Regions from separate parts of the Gynuella sp. genome, predicted to be linked through region 2. Evidence: predicted binding sites of a transcription regulator. Region 2 holds the regulator's gene; each other region holds the start of a gene.
What was found. Region 2 encodes FNR, which switches genes on or off when oxygen is low (the NO sensors DNR and NnrR bind a similar motif). Its sites were predicted from a motif close to TTGATNTANATCAA; they were not measured.
Positions count from the first base shown of each region.

Region 1 (5,412 bases), on a different contig from region 2:
CGGATCTGTTTGGTCCGGTTATGTCCGGTGCCAGAGCCCGTTGGTTGTGGCTGTGTATTAATCTGGCCACCGCCTTTCTGGCCACTCGTTTCATTGCGTTGTTCGAACAGACCATTATCAGTCTGGTGGCACTGGCCACCCTGATGCCGATCGTCGCCAGTGTTGGTGGCAATACCGGCAATCAGACCATTGCATTGTTTGTGCGAGGTCTGGCATTGGATCATATTAACCGCGATAACCTGCGTTTTCTGGTCATGAAGGAATTGTTAATCAGTGTCATTAATGGCGCGCTCTGGGGATGTCTGCTCGGCGGCGTGGCGTTTCTGTTATATGGTAATCCGGGCATCTCGATCGTGATGGCGGTGGCTACATTGTTGAATTTGATCATCGCCGCGGTGGCTGGAATATTTACGCCATTAACACTGGCGAGATACGGTCGTGATCCGGCCATGGGGGCGAGTGTGGTATTGACATTCGTAACAGATAGTATGGGCTTCTTTATTTTTCTTGGGTTGGCAACCTGGTGGCTGGTTTAGTCCTGTCTAATACTTTAGAAGGATCGGCAGAAATGATACATATCGGTTCAGTGACTGTATTTTCCGGTAATCAAAAATAATTTTTTGTAATAAATATAAATACCACCGGTGACATCTGGAAATTTGTCTACACTGTAAACGTTATCAAGCATTTTCACTGTGGAGCTTCTGTTATTCCAATGACTACCCGTTTTTCAATCATGCAAAAAATGGTGATGCCGGTTATTTGGACATCGCTGTGTTTTGCTGTTGTTCTATGTGTGCTGGTCTTCGGTTTGAGCCAGCGAGCCTACACTCAACAACGCCAACAACAGTTGAACAGGGCTGAGATTGCTGTACAGGCAGGTCATTCGGATGAAGATATTCTGGCTAGTCCGGACATTCGTGGAGTACTGCATTTTTCCGTAGATCATCGGGTTGAATCCGCTTCCGGGAGTTTCGCAGGTGTGGCCGATTTGTCGGAGTTGCCGCAATCTGTTCGTCACCTGCTCGATAAACCCCAGGCACCGGCCACAATCAATACCAATTATTTTTTGTTGAACGCACCGCTGGCCGATCATTATGTGTTGTTGGCTGCCAGACCTTTTATTGCCAGTTCCCTGTTTTATCAGAGCATGATTTACAGCGCAGGAATTGTCGCCCTGGTTGTGGTGATCGGATTGGTGCTGTGGTTTCAATTTTGGCAGAGACTGGCTCGTCCGGTTGCAGAATTATTAGATTATATAAAGTGGTATCAACGTGATAATGGGCGTCATGGTTCATCACTTCCACACTCAATGGACATGTTAAGTGAATCCTATGTGTCCTTATTGAAAGATCTGCAACATCAGCAGGAACAGTTTCAGCTGTTATTGGAGAGTAGCCAGGATGTTGTGCTGATATTGAATGCGGAAGGGGATATCCAACAGACCAATACCAGAGCTGAAAATTTATTGGGGCTCCGTGTTTCTGTGCCAGGCCAACAAAACATTGCTGATTTGTTTCCGGAGCCTTTACGGGTCCGACAGACCAATCTCTATGAGGAACTGATCAACGCCAGGCAAAACCATCATTATGGTTTATCCGGCAATTTTGTCCTGTGCCATGAGAATAACAGCCTGATGGATGTAAGCTTGACCATTGCCTGTGTTGATAATACGGGCAGTGATCGTTATATCTGTTTGATACGGGATATTTCTGACTATCGCGACCATCAGCGACTGCAGCAGCAGATGACAGATTTTCAGGAACGATTACAGAAAGCCAGAGAATTGCAGACCGCGCGTGAGTCTTACGTTGTTCAAGCCAGTCAACAGGTCAAAGCTTCTCTGACTGGTCTGTTGGGTGCTGCCCGGCAGTCCTATACGTATGCGGTTGATGATTTTCAGCGCCAGTACCTGGAAAGTGTGGTGTTTGCGACCGAAGGGGCGATCGATATGGCAGAGCGATTGTTTGAGCGCCCGGCGCTGCAGGCTGGCCAGATGGCTCCGCTCAATAAACCGTTTTCTCTGCATCAAATTTATTCCCGTTTGCTCTTGCTTGGAGCATCCATGACGCAGCAGAGATCGTTGAAACTATTGGTGGATTTTCCACCGGATTTACCGGATCTGCTGATTGGCGATGTCATGTTGTATCGTCAGGTTTTACGGATATTGTTTTCCAATGCTCTGAAATTTACCCACCAGGGACATATTCGCATTCATGTGTCGTACCGGCGTTCTGGTGAAGACATTCGTTTACTGACGGAGGTTTCGGATTCCGGTATCGGCATCGACACGGAACTCGTTCCGCAGTTGTTTACCCGGTCAGCCGATGGAAGTTTGTCAGATACAGCAAGTGCCAGTCTATCCATGGCCTATAGACAATGCACCCAAGCCCACGGTTCTATGGGAGTGGAGAGTCAACTGGCAGTCGGGAGCCGTTTCTGGTTCGAGTTACCATTCGTGGCGGCTCCGGTACACTCCGCTCCCGCGTGGGAAGATATTCCGATTCCGCTGGTATGGTGGATCGACAAGCGTATCCATCAGCATAATGAAGCGTTGAAAGAGAGCCTGTCAGACTGCGGCATAGCGGTTGCGGTGCGGGATTTTACCGATGTGGAGTTGATGCATGAGCCGCCAGCTGACGTCCTACTGGCGCCATCCTGGGATGATGAGATTTTTGTGGCACACCTCAAATCCAGAAAACCTTCAGCCGTTTATATTGCCTTTGTTGATTTACTGGCAGGAGAATTTTCCGGAACTTCGAAGCAAACAGATGCAGTCGGTACCTATCCGATAACCGCACTGGATATTTTCAAACTGGTCAAAATAAGCCTGCATGATCGGTGGTATTTGAGAACGTCTGAAGGTGGTAGTCTGGCAAAGAAGCCCCGATCAGCCATGCACCTGGTCAATCGGGTTCAGCAGGCTGAAGAGCAGCAACCCGGTACGGTGTTACAGAATGTTTCTTTAACTTCCTGGGACGAGAGCAGCTCAGGTAATTGAGACAATTACCCAGGTAATAAAACCGCTGTCTCTGTGTTAGCATCGGCCCCTTTAATTGTTTTGGAAATCTCATGTCTAAATATTCAACCAATGAACTTAAAGTCAGCTATGGTGTTGGTCGTCAGTTTGGTGCCCAGTTGAAAGATAATCCTTTTGAAGGTCTTGATGTGAATGCGGTCGTGGAAGGGGTGATCAGCGCTTTTCAGGGGCAGGACAGTGATGTGAATGATGAAGACATGCAGGTTGCTTTTGGGGTCATTCGTAAACGTCTTGAACAGGAAGAAGCCAAAAAAGGCGCAGTAGCTGCGGAAGCAGGAGAGGCATTTCTGGCAGAAAATGCCAAGCGCGAAGAAGTCACGGTGACTACCAGCGGGCTGCAATATGAAATTCTCAGCGCGGGTGACGGTGAGCGTCCGACCGCCAGCTCGAAAGTACGTTGTCATTATCATGGAACCCTGATTGACGGTTCGGTTTTCGACAGTTCCTATCAACGTGGTCAGCCGGCTGATTTCCCTGTGGGCGGAGTGATTGCAGGATGGACAGAGGCATTGCAAATGATGCCTACAGGTTCCAAGTGGCGTTTATATATTCCCCATCAATTGGGCTATGGTGCACAGGGAGCTGGTGGTGCGATTGCTCCATATCAGGCCTTGGTTTTTGATGTTGAACTGTTGGAAATTCTTTAAGTCAGCATAAATACCTGTTTATTGACAGCCGGGAATGCCCGGTTGTCTATTTCTTAAGTCCCTTCTTGTCGTGATTCCGACAACGCTTATTTATCGATTGATCACTGATTATTTGACCTAAGTCACAATTGTCTGTTTTTCCATCAGCACAATGTGTGCACCTAATAATCAGGTATCGCTAGTGCCTGAACAATAATAATTTAGATAAATGGGTTGGATCGATTATGACTGCGGAAGTTTTAAAAACCATGTCTCGACCGAGTACCCTGATTGAGTGGAGTGATGAGCTTGCTGTCGGTATTCAGGAAATCGATGATCAACATCGGTTGCTCGTGTCTATATTAAACAGATTGCATACAGCCATGTATGAGCATCAGGGTAAAGAGGTCGCTGAAAATATCCTGGGTGAGTTGATTGATTACACGAAAATTCATTTTGCTGTTGAAGAGAGCCTGATGCGGATTCTGGGTTACCCGGAAGCAGATGAACATAAGCAGCATCATGAAGTGTTAATCAATGAAGTAAAAGCTCTACAGGAAAAGCTGCACAACGGTAACCGTTCGATATCATTTGAGCTACTGCACTTTTTGCGGATGTGGCTGACCAAGCACATTATGAATGAAGATCAGTTGTATGCGCCATTTTTCTTAAGTAAGGGTGCTGTCGCCACCACTGATCATAAGAAATCCATTGTTGGTAGACTTTGGCATTCCGTATTCAAATAGGATGTAATATTTGTTCTCTCGATAATCCATCCGATATGCCTATAGCATACCGGATTGATTACGTTTAATAGGCGGAAAATATCAGTTTACCGGGTTGTTCTGTGCTGTAAAAATTGTTGCCAGCTTTGGCCGGATCTTTTCAGTGTGCGTTGTTGGTTTTGATAATCCACATAAACAATTCCAAAACGCATCGAATAACCATAGGCCCATTCAAAATTATCCATCAGACTCCAGGCAAAGTAGCCTCGAATATCCACACCACTTTCAATAGCGTTGTGTACTGCCAACAGGTGTTGCTGATAGTAATTGACACGCATGGTGTCGTTGATTTCCCCATTTTCGGGTTCAGTATTGTCAGCGGCACCATTTTCAGTAATCAGAAGTGGCGGCAGTCTGGCATAACAACGAGTGATTTTCTGGGTCAAATGAGTCAGTCCGTCGGGATAAATCTCCCAGCCGATATCCGTTTTCGGATGCTCATTATGAACCTGTTCCGGCAAGCCCTGAGCGTTTGCTTTAACCACTCTGCGGGAATAATAGTTAATGCCGAGAAAATCGATTGGACGGGCAATAATTTCCATGTCGCCAGGTAAAATTACGGGCATAAAAACCGCATCCTGCTGAACGACTCTGGAAGGGTATTCAGCGGTCATCAGTGGGTGCAGGAACCAGAAACCATCGGCATCATCCGAGTATTCGACAGCTTCTAAGTCGGCGGCTGTATCCTCATGTGGATATGCAGGAGTAAAGTTCAGCACAATCCCATGTTCTGCTTCCGGGGCATTTTTCCGCATATAAGGCAGTGCCAGTCCATGCGCCAGCAGAACATGATGGGCAGCCTGGTAACCAAGTTTGTGATCGGCGTATCCAGGCGCATGTATTCCCCAGCGATACCCCACAAATGCGGTACAAAGTGGCTCGTTGAAGGTGCAGTAAGAAACGACTTTGTTTCCGAAGCGTTCGGTAATTTTTTCTGCGTAGCGAACAAAGCGGTAGGCGG
Region 1 covers NZ_JBNKSF010000061.1:33,081-38,492, reverse strand. The annotation lists gene ACQY6I_RS23195 (magnesium transporter) at 1-536, shown strand, start outside; gene ACQY6I_RS23190 (ATP-binding protein) at 716-3,001, shown strand; gene ACQY6I_RS23185 (FKBP-type peptidyl-prolyl cis-trans isomerase) at 3,073-3,687, shown strand; gene ACQY6I_RS23180 (bacteriohemerythrin) at 3,912-4,412, shown strand; gene ACQY6I_RS23175 (GH1 family beta-glucosidase) at 4,499-5,412, opposite strand, start outside.
Region 1: a site for FNR is predicted at 3,800-3,813, ahead of ACQY6I_RS23180 (bacteriohemerythrin). Genes of this name have one in related genera too.

Region 2 (5,412 bases):
TATCTGGCGGCTGACCGACGGGTTAAGTCCATTCTGCTCAATATCGAAACATTACCTGATGCTCGTAGATTGATGACCGCGTTGAGAGCTGCATCCAGAACCAAGAAAGTATTGGCAATTCGAAGTGGGCTGAAGGACCCCGTACCTGCCGGTTTAAAAAGTCGTGATCGGGTGGATTATCGCTTTTTCCGGCGTGCAGGGGTGCTCGAAGCAGAATCCATGGATGGCTTGTTTAACGGGTTTGAGATTCTCAACCGCATGAAACCGTTGTTCTTTGAGTCCCTGGCCATTATTTCCAATGGGCTGGGTACTTCAATGCTGGCTTTGAATCGTCTGGTGCAACTCAAAGGTCAGCTTGCGGATATGTCCAGTATTAAAGATGCTCTAAAAGATGTCACCTGGTATCAGGACGAAATCGGCTTTAATCCAATGGTGGTTGCGCCGAACACGTCGACTGAGGGATATCGGAGTTTGCTGCAAATGGTTGATAAGGTGAAAGGTTTGGGGGCGATAATGCTGGTGGTGACCCCGAATCACAGAAGTCATCCCATGCGATTAGCTGAGAGCCTGGTTCCGCTTATTAAGTCAAGCCGGCATATGGTATTAACGTGTTGGTTGGGGATCGAGTCTGTTCGTGAGGCGAGGGAGCTGTTTGATCGTCACAACCTGCTAAATTTTGATTCTCCCTCTGAGGCTGTCGAAGCGTTTATGATTATGGTTCATCATGAACGTAATCAGACCAGCCTTCGGGAGACCCCACCCCAGTCATTTAGTATTCAGGCATCCAATAAAGCAACCGTCGAATCATTGATTCATTCAGTTAAGCAGCAGAACCGCGAATACATGACCTGGATTGAGGCCCGGACAGTACTTGAAATATATGGTTTCAATCTTGTCGGTTCGAATTTTTATACCTCTCAGAAACAGTTATTTGCCGAACCCAATCAGGCATATCCCGTCTCCCTGCGACTGGTTCATGAGGCTTATTGTTATCCATTTGCCTATGATGATAATCCCAGAACCCGATGGCGTGGAGTGGTCATTTCGATCAATGACTTCAATGAGCTGAAAGATGCTACCCACCAGTTGTTGTCTGATCAAAAAAATCTGTTCCCTGGCAGTAAAGTACTGGGGTTTGGTGTCCAGCCGATGAGGCGAAAAATGGACTCGCTGGTATTCTCAATGGGGTTGACCCGGGATTCCCTGGTTGGCCCGCTCGTGGTGTTTGGAGAGGGGGGTTCTACAGCAGATATATTGGCTGATCGGCGCTTTGGTTTACCGCCATTGAATTCGAATCATACCCGAAAATTGATTTACCGTAGTCATGCATACTCTGTATTAAGTGAGAGATCCGATAATCCGGAAAAAGATATCGAAGAACTCAGTACAGCGTTGATGGCTGTTAGTCAGATTGCCATTGATCACCCGAGCATTGAAGGTTTGGAAGTTAACTTGCTGCTGCTACCTGACCACTCTCTGCTGGTATTGGGGGTTGCGATCAATCTGGGTAAGTCTTTTCCATCTCCAATCGTGCCTTATCCTATTCATCTAGAAGAATCAATGACGTTAAAAGATGGTCAGGAGCTGGTCTTGAGACCTATTCGGGCGGAAGATGAAGCAGAGTTGAAACTGTTTTTTGAACGCATGACAGCAGAAGCTTTGCGCTTTCGCTTTTTTGGCAGTCGTTTGAATTTTGAACATCGTGAGCTCGCTGCCATGTGTCAGATTGATTATGGTAGAGAGATGGCATTTGTCGCGGTTGATCAGTACCAGCGCATTTGGGGAGAGGTACGGACCTGGAAGGATGTTAATACCAATGAGATCGAATTTGCCGTAATGGTCGATCCTGAAATGCAGGGGAAAGGGTTTGGTTCGCAATTGATGCAGCGTATGATCCGGTACAGTGAAAATGAAAAAGCGACTGCTATCGTCGCTGAAATCATGAGTGACAACGAGCCCATGCTAAGGCTTGCCCGTCACTGTGGTTTTGAGCAGGTTTGTCAGGACGATGGTGTGTGTATGGTAAAACTGGAACTGAAAAAAGATGCTGTATCAACTGGATGAGACTTATTGGTCAATTGATTTTCAAGAAAAGCACGATTTGTCGGCAGGTAATATTCTTTTGTTTCAGGGGGGGAATCTGATTGTACCCAACTCCGGTGATTGGGTTTTGCAAGCAAAGGATATTCTGAATATTGAGGTTGATAGTGTCGGCTATATTGCCTCCCTGGAGGGGGTTCCCTGGTTTGCAGGTTGGTTGGATGAAAGTTATGAGCTGCCTGAAGGTTGGTGGGTTGTTACCGTTCGTGATGTTGCCCGAGAAAATGAGCAGGTTTTTGCGATGGTTAGCCGGGCTGTTCAGCTGCATACCTGGCGGCAGGACCATCGGTTTTGTGGGCGTTGTGGGCATAGAACACGATATTTTGATCATGAACCAGGGGCCCATTGTGATCATTGCGGGTTGACTGCTTATCCCAGGATATCGCCTTGCGTTATTGTGTTGGTGTATCGGGGGGAAGAAGTGTTACTGGCCAATGGTGTGCGTCACAAAGACTCAGGTATGTATTCAACGCTCGCAGGGTTTGTTGAGGCAGGGGAATCTGCGGAACAGGCTGTATATCGAGAAATTCTCGAAGAAGTCGGTGTGAGAGTGAAAAACATTAGTTATTTAAACAGTCAAACTTGGCCTTTTCCGCATCAACTAATGCTTGGCTATGAGGCTGAATACGAATCAGGAGATATCCGGATTCAGGAACATGAAATTCTGGATGCCCGCTGGTTCCATATCGAAGACCTGCCAAAATATGCACCTAACCTGAGTATTGCAGGCTGGATGATCGAAAGGCATCGGGAAAAGGTTCGTATGGCGAAGAAATAAAGGCGTTATGAGTATTAAACAGATAACGCCTCTGCTGCTTAGTGCTTGTCTTTTTTCTTATGAGCATCGCGATACATGAAATAGAAAATACCTCCGGTAATAAGTACCACGAGGCCAACGGTTCCTATTCCTGCGAAGATAATCTGATCGATATACATAATTACACTCTCCATACATATGCATGTAGGACGAGTGTAATTAAAAAATCAACACCAAAAGTTGATACGGATCAGCCCAAGCTGGAGACAATAATATCCAGCTCGCAACGTTCGGTTTCGCTCAATGCGGCAAGATCCCATAATGCTCTCTGATCCAATAAGGAGATTTCCTTGGCGTTACCCGTAATCTCGATCAGATCCTGCTTTTGAAAGCGTGTAAATACTCGGCTTACTGTCTCAACTGCTAAGCCAAGATAGTTTGCCATATCAGCCCGGGACATAGATAAACGGAAGGTTTTGTCAGAAAAACCGCGACGTTTGAATCTGGATGCCAAGTTTAACAAAAAAGAGGCGATACGTTCTTCTGCGCTTTTCTTTGATAACAACAACATCATTTGCTGGTCATCACGAATTTCCTTGCCCATCGTCCGCAATAACTGGCGTCTAAGTGCGGGTAATTCTGCACTCAGATCATCCAGACTCTCAAATGGAATTTCGCAGACGTTAGTGGTTTCAAGTGCCTTCGCTGAACACGTGTACAGTTGTGTATCAAAATTACTTAACCCAACCAGTTCGCTGGCCAAATGAAATCCTGTAATTTGTTCTTCACCATCATTTGTTAGCGTATAGGTTTTAAGAGTCCCCGTACGTACAGCATATACCGATGTAAACGGCTCGCCCTGCCTGAACAGATGATCACCTTTTTGGATGGGACGACCACGACGGATAATTTTTTCCAGTTTGTCGAGGTCGTTGTCCTGTAAGCCAATAGGTAGACAGAGGGGATGCAGGCTACAGGTATCGCAGTGGGCAGTACTAACCATAGAAAATTTTCCTGACAATATTTTTGGTCACATTATGGAACTTGATTCAGATCATGCAAGTATATTGACTAATATCATGACTTTTTTTTTGGACATGTACTTTACCTGCATTGATTAGCTTATGGCTCCTGGTTCCCAGCTTTCCACCTGAGTTTGTTTCATTGGGCTTAGAGGCCCGTCATCGCCAATATTCAGCGAGGCAATGCCATTAATACTCAGAGTATTGAAATCGAACAGGCTGGTATCCGCCAGTTGTGATGGCGCGACATTCTGGATTGCTCTAAAAATAATTTCACTGCGGCCGGGCTGCAGTTTTTCCCAGTCTTTCAACATTTGTTTGATTGACTGACGCTGAAGATTTTCCTGTGAACCACACAAGTTGCATGGAATGATCGGAAATTCCTTAGTCTCAGCATACTGTACAATATCTTCCTCTTGGCAGTAGGCCATAGGGCGAATCAGAATATTACGTCCTGAATCTGCCAGTAATTTAGGAGGCATTGCCTTAAGTTTGCCACCGTAAAACATGTTCAGGAAAAGGGTTTCAATGATGTCATCGCGGTGATGACCCAGAGCGATTTTATTTGCCTGAATCTGTTCCGCAAAAGCATACAGAGTTCCGCGCCTGAGACGGGAACACATTCCACAGGTGGTTTTTCCTTCCGGCACCATATCCTGAACAATGCTATAAGTATCCCGTTCCAGAATATGATAAGGCACATTGATAGATTGCAGATATTCGGGCAGCACATGCTCAGGAAAGCCAGGCTGTTTTTGGTCAAGATTAACAGCCACCAGATCGAAATGTACCGGTGCACTTTTCTGTAGCCCCAGAAGAATGTCCAGCATCGTGTAGGAATCCTTGCCTCCCGACAAACATACCATTACCTTGTCGCCATCTTCGATCATATTGTAGTCAGCAATTGCTTTTCCGACTTCCCGGCGCAGGCGCTTTTGTAGTTTGTTAAATTCTGTTTTGTCTTTTTTACTGAGTGTTTGCATGGTTTGAGGCAGGATTGGAATATGGATAAAAAACGAACGCGCGTTCTACCATTTTCCTTAGTGCTTGTAAATCAAGCAGCTATAGAGTCTTGTTTTAACCAAGCCTGTAAAAAATGAACAAACTTGACTTTGTCATGAAACTCCCTGCTAGGATGAAAATTTTTACACCAGTATTCGGCTATTCTTATGACATCCGTTTTAGCGGGTACAGGGATCCCTGAACTTTCATACATAAACCAAGCAATTGCAGTGGAATAAGCCAGATTGGTGGATAGTTCAAGATGAGGTTGTTCGAGAAAGCTTCTCTGACCAGCTAAACCTCTGACTTTACTCGCCAGGTCTGGTGTCTGCGCCAGATAATTGTCCCAAATGTTGTTATGTTCCTGCTCAGTGATATTAAAAAGACCATAACCCTGGTCAGAACTACATCCTAAATGATATCCAAGATCTGATTCTGTGGCGGCCGTGGCAATCAGTAGAGCTTCGTGCGCTTCATTCCAGACCCCGAAATATTCCAGTGTCGGTTTAATAACGCAGTTTTTTAATTCGC
Region 2 covers NZ_JBNKSF010000007.1:281,890-287,301, forward strand. The annotation lists gene ACQY6I_RS02355 (bifunctional acetate--CoA ligase family protein/GNAT family N-acetyltransferase) at 1-2,064, shown strand, start outside; gene nudC (NAD(+) diphosphatase) at 2,045-2,878, shown strand; gene ccoM (cytochrome c oxidase subunit CcoM) at 2,917-3,036, opposite strand; gene fnr (fumarate/nitrate reduction transcriptional regulator Fnr) at 3,108-3,860, opposite strand; gene ttcA (tRNA 2-thiocytidine(32) synthetase TtcA) at 3,975-4,862, opposite strand; gene ACQY6I_RS02380 (hypothetical protein) at 4,934-5,412, opposite strand, start outside.

Region 3 (5,412 bases), on a different contig from region 2:
CATGGGCCTTGCCACCATAGCGGTGATGATTGCCGCGAGTTTGCTATCTTCATTACTGAAAGGTGTCATTACACCACAGGTTCGCATTCCCGCGTTTATTGTTTTGATTGCTTCTGTGGTCACCGTAGTGGAAATGTTTATTAATGCCTGGATGCACGAGTTATACAAGGTACTGGGCCTGTTTATTCCGTTAATCGTTACCAATTGTGCCATTCTTGGCCGGGTTGAGGCATTCGCCTCCAAGCAGACTGCCAGAGCATCTCTGGCCGATGCGCTGGCTATGGGACTCGGCTTTACCTGGGTACTGGTCGTGGTCGGCGCAGTACGCGAACTCATCGCCAACGGCACACTGTTTCACAATGCATCGTTGCTCTTGGGTGAACATTTGCATTGGCTGGATACTACAGTCATGGACAACTATCAGGGCGCACTGTTGATGGCGCTACCACCTGGCGGTTTCATCATGCTGGGGTTTTTATTGTCGATCAAACGCTTGATTGATCAGCACCGCATGAAGCCAGCCACAAACAATACTCTAACTCAATTACAGGAGGCATGATGAGGGTTTCCGTTGCATACAATGAGCAGATTCGCAGTGCCTGGATTCCCATCCAGGTGACGGAGGATATCAATGTGCAGCAGGCAATTGAACAATCGGGAATTCTGCAGCGCTTTCCGGATATTGACCTGAACAAACAACGGGTCGGTATTTTTGGCAAGCTGGTAAAGCTGGATACTCCGTTACACGATGGCGACAGGGTCGAAATCTACCGTCAGATCATCAAAGTTCAGGATGATGACGATGATGATGATGATGATTAAAGTAACAAGGGCTTTCGGTCCGATCTGATGATTCTGATCTCAATCAATCAAGCTGACTTGCCATACTTGTACTGTCCCTCATGTATATATCAGTCAGCTTGATGGCGTTGATTCTTTATGTGTGAGTACAAGTGAGAGACTCACGAGTCTGATCTTTTTTATCCCACGCGTATTGGTCGCAAACACCCTTAATACCTATAAAGAAATACGAATAAATTGCCAAAATAACCATTAATAGGTATTGCAATAAATTCCGTTTAATAGTCCAAAATCAACAATCAAATTTATCACCATCGCTTATTGACTCAGGTCAAAGCAGACACCTACGAATGAACCAGAAGTCCATTAAGATATTTATTCATCGTCAGCTAAGCTAAAAAATAAAATTCAAAATAAAAATGCACCCTGGCTGTCTACTGAGTAATGTCTGTCCAGTTTTCAGATGGGAATACCATTAAAAGGAATATGCCCCGATGAAATCAAAAATATATTTATTATTCTCCTGGGTCGCCCTATTGGTTTTCATAATAACCATTTCCGGACAGGCAAATGCAAAAGCACTCATGCTCAAACCGTTTAAGAATCTGAGCGATCAAAGTAAGGAATGTGTTGCCTGTCATAAGCAGGAAGATCCCAGTATCTATGCCCAGTGGGGTCGCTCCAAACATTTCGGTGCTAATGTCGGCTGTTATGAGTGTCATCAAGCTAGCAATGATGAACCGGATGCCATTCGTCATGAAGGTCATACTATTTCAGTCATCGTCTCACCTAAAGACTGTTCCGCCTGCCATAACGAAGAGGTAGCGGAATTTTCCGCCAGTCATCACGCCAATGCCGGCAGGATAATTGGTTCTCTTGATAACATGCTGGCGGAGGTAGTAGAAGGAGCGCTCACCATGAACGGAAAATCACCGGCAGCGGTCAACGGGTGCTGGCAATGCCATGGATCGGAAGTAAAAGTCATGCCCAATGGTGACCTTGACCCAACCACCTGGCCCAATACCGGTATAGGTCGTCTGAATCCGGATGGCTCTGTGGGTGCCTGTACTGCCTGTCACCAGCGGCACGAGTTTTCCATGATACAGGCACGCCGTCCGGAAGCCTGTGGAAAGTGTCACCTGGGTCCGGATCATCCACAAAAAGAAATTTACGATGAATCCAAACACGGCATTAACTTTTATGCCAACGTCGACCGTATGAATATGGAATCGGCAAAATGGATTGTTGGTGAAGATTATGACGCCGCCCCTACTTGTGCCACCTGCCATATGTCGGCCACTCGTGAACTGCCAGTCACCCATGATGTCGGTAACCGGATTTCCTGGACTCTGCGCCCGGCAGTATCGGAGAAAATTGATGCCAAGGCGATCAAGCAGGGCCAAACCGTCAAAACCTGGCAGGAACGTCGACGTGATATGAGTGCCGTATGTGATGCTTGCCATACCAGCTCCATGATCGATTCTTTCTACACTCAGTTTGACAGTCTGGTCGAATTGTATAACACCAAATTCGCTATTCCAGGCAAACGTATGATGGCAACGCTACAGGAACAGGGGTTGATGACCGATGTTGCCTTCGACGAAAAAATCGAATGGACATGGTTTTATCTGTGGCATCACGAGGGTCGCCGCGCGCGTCATGGTGCAGCGATGATGGCACCGGACTACACCCAATGGCATGGCCTCTACGAAGTCGCAGAACGGTTTTATATGGAACTGATTCCGGAATACAACGAATACATTGAAAAGGCCGAAAAAGCAGGAAAACACGAAGCCGCAGAAACAGCCCGCAAAGTACTGGCTGAAATTTTGGAAAGCCCGGAACATCTCTGGTTTACCGGTAATGAACCCGCAGAGGTAACAGAGGCTCGCCAGAAAGCTCAGGCGGAATTCAAACAACGTTATGCCAACGAAGATTAATACATGACCGACCGTCCCCCGCTGTTTGCCGGCGGGGGCATCACGAGGTGTTTATGAACCAGACACAATCATTCTGGCGGCGACTTTGGATTCCTTCACGAAGAAAATGGTTACTGGGTATTCCGGTTGGTGGTTTCGCAGCCATGGCGGTGGGAGCTGTTATGCTGAGCACTTTTCATGGAGCGATTAACGCAACCAATGCCAATGCCTTTTGCTACAGCTGTCATATCGGCATGGATACCATCGTTGAAGAATATCAACAGTCCATCCACTTTAATAATGAAACCGGTGTTCAGGCCCAATGCGCCGACTGCCATGTCCCCAAAGAATTCTTTCCCAAAATGCTGGTTAAAATCCGCGCAACCAAGGACATTTATCATCAATTAAAAGGCACGGTAACGCTGGAGAATTTTGAGCAGTTACGAGTACATCAGGCAGAAGTGGTTTACAACACAATGAAAAACCGGGATTCCAATGAATGTAAAAACTGCCACAACCCGGAACAATGGAACACCGATATGCAAAGCATACGGGCCAGAAATCATCATGATCCGGCAGCGTGGCTGGAAAACAACGAAACTTGCGTGGACTGTCATCTAGGTGTTGCCCATAAAAAACCCGCAATTTATTAATGAGATGACGTCACCCAATGACAGCCGCTGATTCGAACGGGGCATTTTACACAGCACTTTTGTTGTAAAACCGACACAGCGGCTTTTTCTTTACCCTATCCGGATTGTCGCATTCGAGACATTTTACTCACCACAATTTACAGCTCATCCAAATATTCTTTATTTTTCAATCAGTTAGCATCCTGCATCTAAACAGATCACTGGCACACAGTGTGCAAAACCTCTGCTGCACCTACATGAAACAGCCATTGGAGGAACATAGCATGGCTCGCATTGGTATATTTTTTGGTACAGATACCGGCAAAACCCGCAAAGTTGCCAAGATGATTAAAAAACTGTTCGACGATGACACAATGGACAAGCCGGTGAATGTTAACCGTTGCAGCGTTGAAGAAGTCATGGCTTATGATTATCTGATCTTTGGTACACCGACACTGGGCGAAGGTGAATTACCCGGGTTATCCGCAGAATGTGAAAACGAAAGCTGGGAAGAATTTTTACCGCAGCTGGAAGATCAGGATTTCAGCGGCAAAACTGTTGCGATTTTTGGTCTTGGCGATCAGGTGGGTTATCCGAAGGAATACGTCGATGCCATGAAAGAGATTTATGATGTCGTAACCGACCAGGGAGCAAAAGTCGTCGGTGCCTGGCCGACCGAAGGTTATGAGTTTGATCACTCAGAAGCTGTTGTCGACAATCAGTTTGTCGGTCTGGCACTGGATCTTGATAATCAGAGCAACCTCACTGAAGAACGTCTGAATCGCTGGTTAAAAAGTATCGCAGCGGATTTTGATCTGAACCTGTAGCCGGGTTCTACCAACCCGCCGGCCCCTGTTCAGGACAGAATACTTGAACAGTTTATCCGGTGGGTGGGAACTTGATGTTCATAACGGTATCGGATAAGCCGACACCCCAGTCAAAGAATTCCACTCAACTGTTTTTGAGACTCATTATTATCTGATTAACCGAATGAGTAAAAAAATATCGTTCCATTTTCAGGCTTCTTTCTAAGCCATCCATAATATCCGTCTAATGGACATTAGCCGTTTTTGAACTACGCTGAGATAATAGTTCTTTTGTGTCATGCTGTTGGCTCATTGCCGACAAGCGAAGATTTGAAGGTATTTTAAATATGTCGTGGTTTTTTAAAAAAAACAAACAAGAAACCTTCACCACCTACCAGGCAAGCCAATACATCCGAGTCCAAGCGATCAGCAGCAAAGACATCAGCCAGGATACTCTTTCAACACTTGATTTTGGCAAAACCAAAACGGCTCTGGTACTGGCATTTGTTTCACCTCATCTTGAATTTGAAAAAACCCTTAATCACCTTAAACAAGCGATGCCTTTTGTCAGTCAAGTAATCGGTATCATGACTGCCGGTGAACTGAGTTCCTGCCAGCAACACCTGTATCATTCCGCAGATGGCAGCTGGGATAATATTGTGCTGCAAAGTTTCAGTCACGATATCGTCGCCAGTTTGGAGGTTCATTCCATTCCCTTATTCAGCGAAGATATTTCATCCGGAAAGATCAAGCTCAGTCTCGAAGAGCGGATCCGTAGAATTCGGACAGAAATTAAAAATCTGAAAGTAACGTTGCCAGTCAACTATCAGGACACCGTTGCATTGACGTTTTTTGATGGTATGTCACGAAGTGAAAATTTCTTTATGCAGGGGCTTTATGCCGCTGATCGTTTTCCATGCTACTTCATCGGAGGTTCCGCTGGCGGCAAACTCGATTTTCAAAAAGCATTACTATACGACGGTAAAGAGGTCGCTAAAAACAAAGCCGTTGTCATTTTTCTAAAGCTGGCCAAAGATATTCGCTATGGCATTATGAAGTCCCATAATTTCGAAAAGACCGGCATGTCATTTATTATCGCCGATTCTGATCCCTACACCCGTGAAGTGCATACTGTCATCCATAACAATGAAGTCATCTCTATCGTCGACGCACTATGTAATTTGTTAAACTGTTCTGCTTCTGTTCTGACCGAGAAGATGAGCGATTACACTTTCGGCGTAGAAATCGGCAACG
Region 3 covers NZ_JBNKSF010000041.1:48,871-54,282, forward strand. The annotation lists gene ACQY6I_RS17435 (electron transport complex subunit E) at 1-559, shown strand, start outside; gene ACQY6I_RS17440 (RnfH family protein) at 559-822, shown strand; gene ACQY6I_RS17445 (multiheme c-type cytochrome) at 1,296-2,741, shown strand; gene ACQY6I_RS17450 (NapC/NirT family cytochrome c) at 2,795-3,373, shown strand; gene ACQY6I_RS17455 (flavodoxin) at 3,637-4,179, shown strand; gene ACQY6I_RS17460 (methyl-accepting chemotaxis protein) at 4,506-5,412, shown strand, end outside.
Region 3: a site for FNR is predicted at 1,123-1,136, ahead of ACQY6I_RS17445 (multiheme c-type cytochrome). Genes of this name have one in related genera too.

Region 4 (5,412 bases), on a different contig from region 2:
CAAACAAACTGGACCTGGGTATCGGCGTATATCGCAACAACAATGGCATCACCCCGGTCATGGCCGCTGTCAAAACCGCTGAGCAATATCTGTTGGAAAACCAACCGTCCAAAGCCTATGTGGGACTGGCCGGTGATGAAATCTTCAACGAAGCCATCACCCATCTGTTACTGGCAGGCACGGAAGCCGAGCATCGGGCCATTGCCTTACAGACCCCTGGAGCCAGCGGAGCTCTAAGAATGCTGGCCGATCTGATCAGACAGACCAAACCCAATAGCACCGTCTGGATCAGTGATCCTGGCTACGTTAATCATCGCCCAATTATGGAAGCCGCTGGTCTGAAGGTGAGAAGTTATCCTTATTTTGACCCCAATACCAAGACCCTCAATGAAGCCGCAATGTTGGAACAGTTTGCTCAACTGGGTCCGGATGACATTCTGTTATTACACGGTTGCTGCCACAATCCTACTGGTGTTGATCTGGAATTCAGTCACTGGCAGCAAATCACGAGCATGAGCCAGAAACAGGGGTTCCTGCCGTTTATCGACATCGCCTATCAAGGGTTTGGCGACGGCCTGGAGCAGGACCTAAAGGGCTTGCAGCACGTGGTCGATCGGGTAGATGAAGTGCTCATCACCACCTCTTGCTCAAAAAACTTTGGCCTTTATCGTGAGCGTACCGGTGCAGCAATATTGGTTGGTAAAGACAAACAAACAGCCAGTAAGGCACGAAACCGGATGTTCGAAATCGTGCGCGCCAACTACACCATGCCCCCTGATCACGGTGCAGCCATCGTGGCACATATTCTGACAACTCCGGAACTTAAGCAGCAGTGGTTACAGGAGTTAAATGCCATGCTGACCCGCATCAAAAGTCTGCGTACATCGATAAGCACTCAATTTCGGGCCAAAACCGGAGAAGATCGGTTTGCATTCTTTGAGCATCATAAAGGCATGTTTTCTGTTACCGGACTGAGTACAGAACAGATTAATCGCCTGCGAGAGGAATTCGGAATATATATCGTTGGAGACAGCCGCGTGAACGTTGCTGGTATGCAGGAACAGGCTATTCCCTATCTGATCGACTCCTTCCTGGCTGTCGGCGCCTGACCTCAGTGTTCCGGTTGCCTGGATTCACCGAATCCGGGCAACCAATTTGATTACTCGGTTTTAAATCGACTCACCAACCCAATCAACTCACTGGCATGACTGGCTACCTGACGAGCGGATTGATCGTTGTCGTGTACAAAACCCGCTGAATCTGAAGCCTGATCGGCAATGACCGTAATTCGTTCAGCAACATCCCGACAGACACCACTTTGCTCTTCCGAAGCAGTCGCAATCTGCTGGGCCATACCATTGACGGAAGTCACCAACGTGGAGATCTTTTTCAACGATTCCGCTGCAGTGATAGCGGTTGACTGAGTGGATCCACTGCGTTTTTCCGATTGTTCCATCGCGGTGATGGCTTCTGTTGCCCCCCGTTTCAGACGCTCGATCATTTGACCAATTTCCTCGGTGCTGTTCTGTGTCTTGCCTGCCAGATTTCTGACCTCATCAGCCACCACCGCAAACCCACGTCCCTGTTCACCCGCACGAGCCGCTTCTATCGCGGCATTCAGCGCCAATAAATTAGTCTGTTCGGCGATGCTTTTGATGACATCCAGAACCGACACAATCTCGTTGACGTCATTACTGAGGACATTCACCCGCCCAGCGGCATTGCTGATCTCTGACACCAGCTTTTCGATATCGGCTAACGAGTGCTGCACAGTTTCTGTTGCCTCGCGGGCTTCCTTCTCACCATCGGTAATCGCATCAGCCACCACTGAAATATTCTCTGAGATCTCTACTGCTGACGCTGCCATTTCGGTGACTGCCGTGGAAATCTGATCGGTCTCAACGCGCTGGCTGTCGAACAGGTCATTGATCTGGGTGGAGTTACTGACAATCCGATCTGCCGAGTCATCCACCCGTTGGGAGGCACCACGAATCTGCCGCACAATATTTGCAAGATTATCTATGAAGTTATTCACGTGTAGCGACAACGTTCCGATCTCGTGGCGGTCCAGTACCTCCATCTTATAGGTCAGATCACCATGACCCTGACTGAGTTCTTCAAGTGATTTGGAAATCCGCTGGATGGCCCGAATCAATGGGGTCGCAAAGAAAACGGCCAGAACAACCGCAATTGCCAGACTGATCAATGCAATTATCAGGCTGACCATCAGACTTTTGTCTGAAGCCTCCTTGGCATGGCGCTTCAGAGTCTCCAGAATGCTTTGAATATCATCGAAGTAGAATCCAGTCCCGATTACCAGATCCCATCGTGGCAGGTAGATGGAGTACGCGACTTTTTCAAACGGTTCCTGCTCTCCCGGTTTGGGAAACCAGTAACTGCTGTAACCAGTCTTATCCTTACCGGCATTTATCAATCCCTGAATCAGATAATTGCCTTTCTTGTCCTGCAAATTCCAAAAATTCTCACCAATACCAGCGTCCGAAGCTCCCAGAAAAATCCGTATACCCTTGCTGTTGTAACCAAACATGTACCCGCTCTGACCAAACTTCAGCTGCTGAAGCTTGGGGACAGCCTCCTCCAGACTTCCTCCGGATTCATAAATATCAGCAATGGAGGAATAGGCCAGGTCAATATATTGCTTTAACTCGGCACGCTTAAGCGCAACCATACCTTCAGATGCACTCTGAACCTGTGTTCGGACGGTCTTTTCGTCCAGCAAGTATAAAGTTATCAGCATAACCACCGAGAGAAATAGTACGGGGAAAATTCCTAAAAAAACCAAACGAACCTTGACAGACATGCTCATAAAACAACCCTAATTGAAATTTTTTTATTAAGAGTACCTGGCACTTCACTGCTGTAAGACACCACTCCATTGGTCATTGATCCATCTTGTCTTACCATCAAAGCCATCGAGACATAAACCTCTTAGGGAACCTTTGAAAAAACGGCCTATTTTTCAGAGGCGCCTTAGCTTTCAACAATTCTCAGAAAATACTGAAAATTATTGTAAAAACAGATACTTACCTCAAAACTGTGTGATGACCCGAACTCGACAGTCCGCCAAAAAAAACCTGCATTACCTTTGGCTGTCGATTCTGTTTAAAGAAAAGACAAATCAACACTAAAACTATAGTCAAAAAAACTTAAAACGAGATAAATCTGCAGAATTAATTAACAAGACAACCGGTTTTCAGATACACAAAAAAAATACTTATCCATCACTACCGGGACTCTACTACCTGGCATGTAATTTTTTCAGTTGTCGAACAACTGACTTAACCATAAAACAGCCGTAATCCTTTTTGCCTTTCACCCTATACGACCTAAACAGAGAGTGCCTTTTACACGCGATCTCAGCCTGACCAGACTTTATGATGCATTGGAAATCTGACGACCTATGGCGGCAGCGTCTTATAGCGATCATTGATCCACCGATGATGACCAGAACTCTGCACCTCAATGCGACGGTATCAGGTAAAGGTCCCAAAAAATGGTTTGCTGGCAAAAGGTGAAGGGAAGGTTTGAAAATACTAAGGTGAGAATACGCATAGCAGCGCCAGTCGAAGCATTGGCAATATCGTATTTGCCGAATAAAGGAAAGCAATTCTGAATTATAACAATAGGACGTGCTTATTCTGTAGATCTATTAATAGATCAAAGTCTTCCTTATATAGCAACCTTTTTGTCGCATCTTTTTTATTTATTTTAGGTTTTACTGATATACATCATTGTTCGAAATGAACCAGTTCACTATATTTGGAGAGACTGAACAAAGGTGGCTCACACCAAGGCAGATACCGGCACAACGCCAAGGGACACTCAGCATTAAGAGGATCACCCATGAACGAAACTCTCATCGAGCTGTCGCGGCTGCAATTTGCATTCACCGCGATGTATCACTTTATTTTTGTACCGCTAACCCTCGGATTAACGTTCTTATTGGCAGTTATTGAATCTGTCTATGTGATGACCGGTAAAGAAATTTACCGTGACATGACTAAGTTCTGGGGAAAGCTGTTTGGTATCAATTTTGCCATTGGTGTCGCGACAGGTATTACCATGGAGTTTCAGTTCGGCATGAACTGGTCATACTACTCCCATTATGTTGGTGATATTTTCGGAGCTCCTCTGGCAATAGAAGGACTGATGGCATTCTTCCTGGAATCCACCTTTGTCGGTCTGTTTTTCTTCGGCTGGGACCGGCTCAGCAAGGTCAAGCACCTGATGGTAACCTGGCTGGTGGCAATGGGGAGCAACTTTTCCGCCTTATGGATTCTCGTTGCCAATGGCTGGATGCAAAACCCTCAGGGCTCTGTATTTAATCCAGAAACCATGCGGATGGAAATGACCAGCTTTTCCGATCTGATCTTCAACCCAGTGGCTCAGGTAAAATTTGTTCATACCGTCTCAGCCGGTTATGTCACCGGAGCCATGTTTATTCTGGCCATTTCCTCTTATTACCTGCTGCGCAACAGGCATGTGGCATTTGCCCGTCGCTCTTTTGCCATTGCTGCCAGTTTCGGCCTTGCCTCAGCACTGTCTGTGATCGTGCTTGGTGACGAAAGTGGTTATGAGCTCGGTGATGTGCAGAAAGTCAAACTGGCTGCCGTGGAAGCGGAATGGGAAACCCAGACTCCGCCAGCTGCATTTACCCTGTTTGGACTCCCCAACAGCGAGACAGAACACACTGATTTTGCCATCAAGATTCCATATGTTATGGGCTTGATCGCCACCCGTTCGATCGATGAACCGGTTCTCGGCATCAAAGATCTGAAAGACCTCAACCGGGAAAAAATCATCAATGGCGCCGAAGCCCACAGTCTGCTGCAAAAAATGCAGCAACAAAGCCTGACAACGGCTGAGCAGTCGCGCTTTGATGCCACTGTCAAGGACCTGGGTTACGGTCTGCTGCTGGAACCCTTTGCCAAAGACATGAATCACCCAACCGCGGCTGAAGTGGATGAAGCTGTCAACTACAGCATTCCAAAAATCTGGCCAATATTCTGGAGTTTCCGCATCATGGTGGCCGCCGGTTTCTTTATGCTGCTGGTGTTCGCACTGGCGTTCTGGTACAGCACCCGGCACCACATCGGCAAGCCCAAATGGTTCCTGAAAATGGCTCTGTTCAGCCTACCCCTGCCCTGGATCGCCTGTGAAGCCGGCTGGTTTGTGGCGGAATATGGCCGTCAGCCCTGGGCAATTGCAGAGGTTTTGCCAATACACACGGCAGTCTCCAATCTAACCATCACTGACATCGTCATCTCACTGTTGGGTGTTGGCCTGTTCTATTCCTGTATGTTCGCGGTGGCTATGTTTGTCATGGTTAAGTTTGCCCGCAAAGGGCCGGAGTCTGGCAGCAATACCCCTATTCCTGATAACAGCCGTCTG
Region 4 covers NZ_JBNKSF010000016.1:51,092-56,503, forward strand. The annotation lists gene ACQY6I_RS06215 (aromatic amino acid transaminase) at 1-1,109, shown strand, start outside; gene ACQY6I_RS06220 (methyl-accepting chemotaxis protein) at 1,160-2,758, opposite strand; gene ACQY6I_RS06225 (cytochrome ubiquinol oxidase subunit I) at 3,865-5,412, shown strand, end outside.
Region 4: a site for FNR is predicted at 3,740-3,753, ahead of ACQY6I_RS06225 (cytochrome ubiquinol oxidase subunit I). Genes of this name have one in related genera too.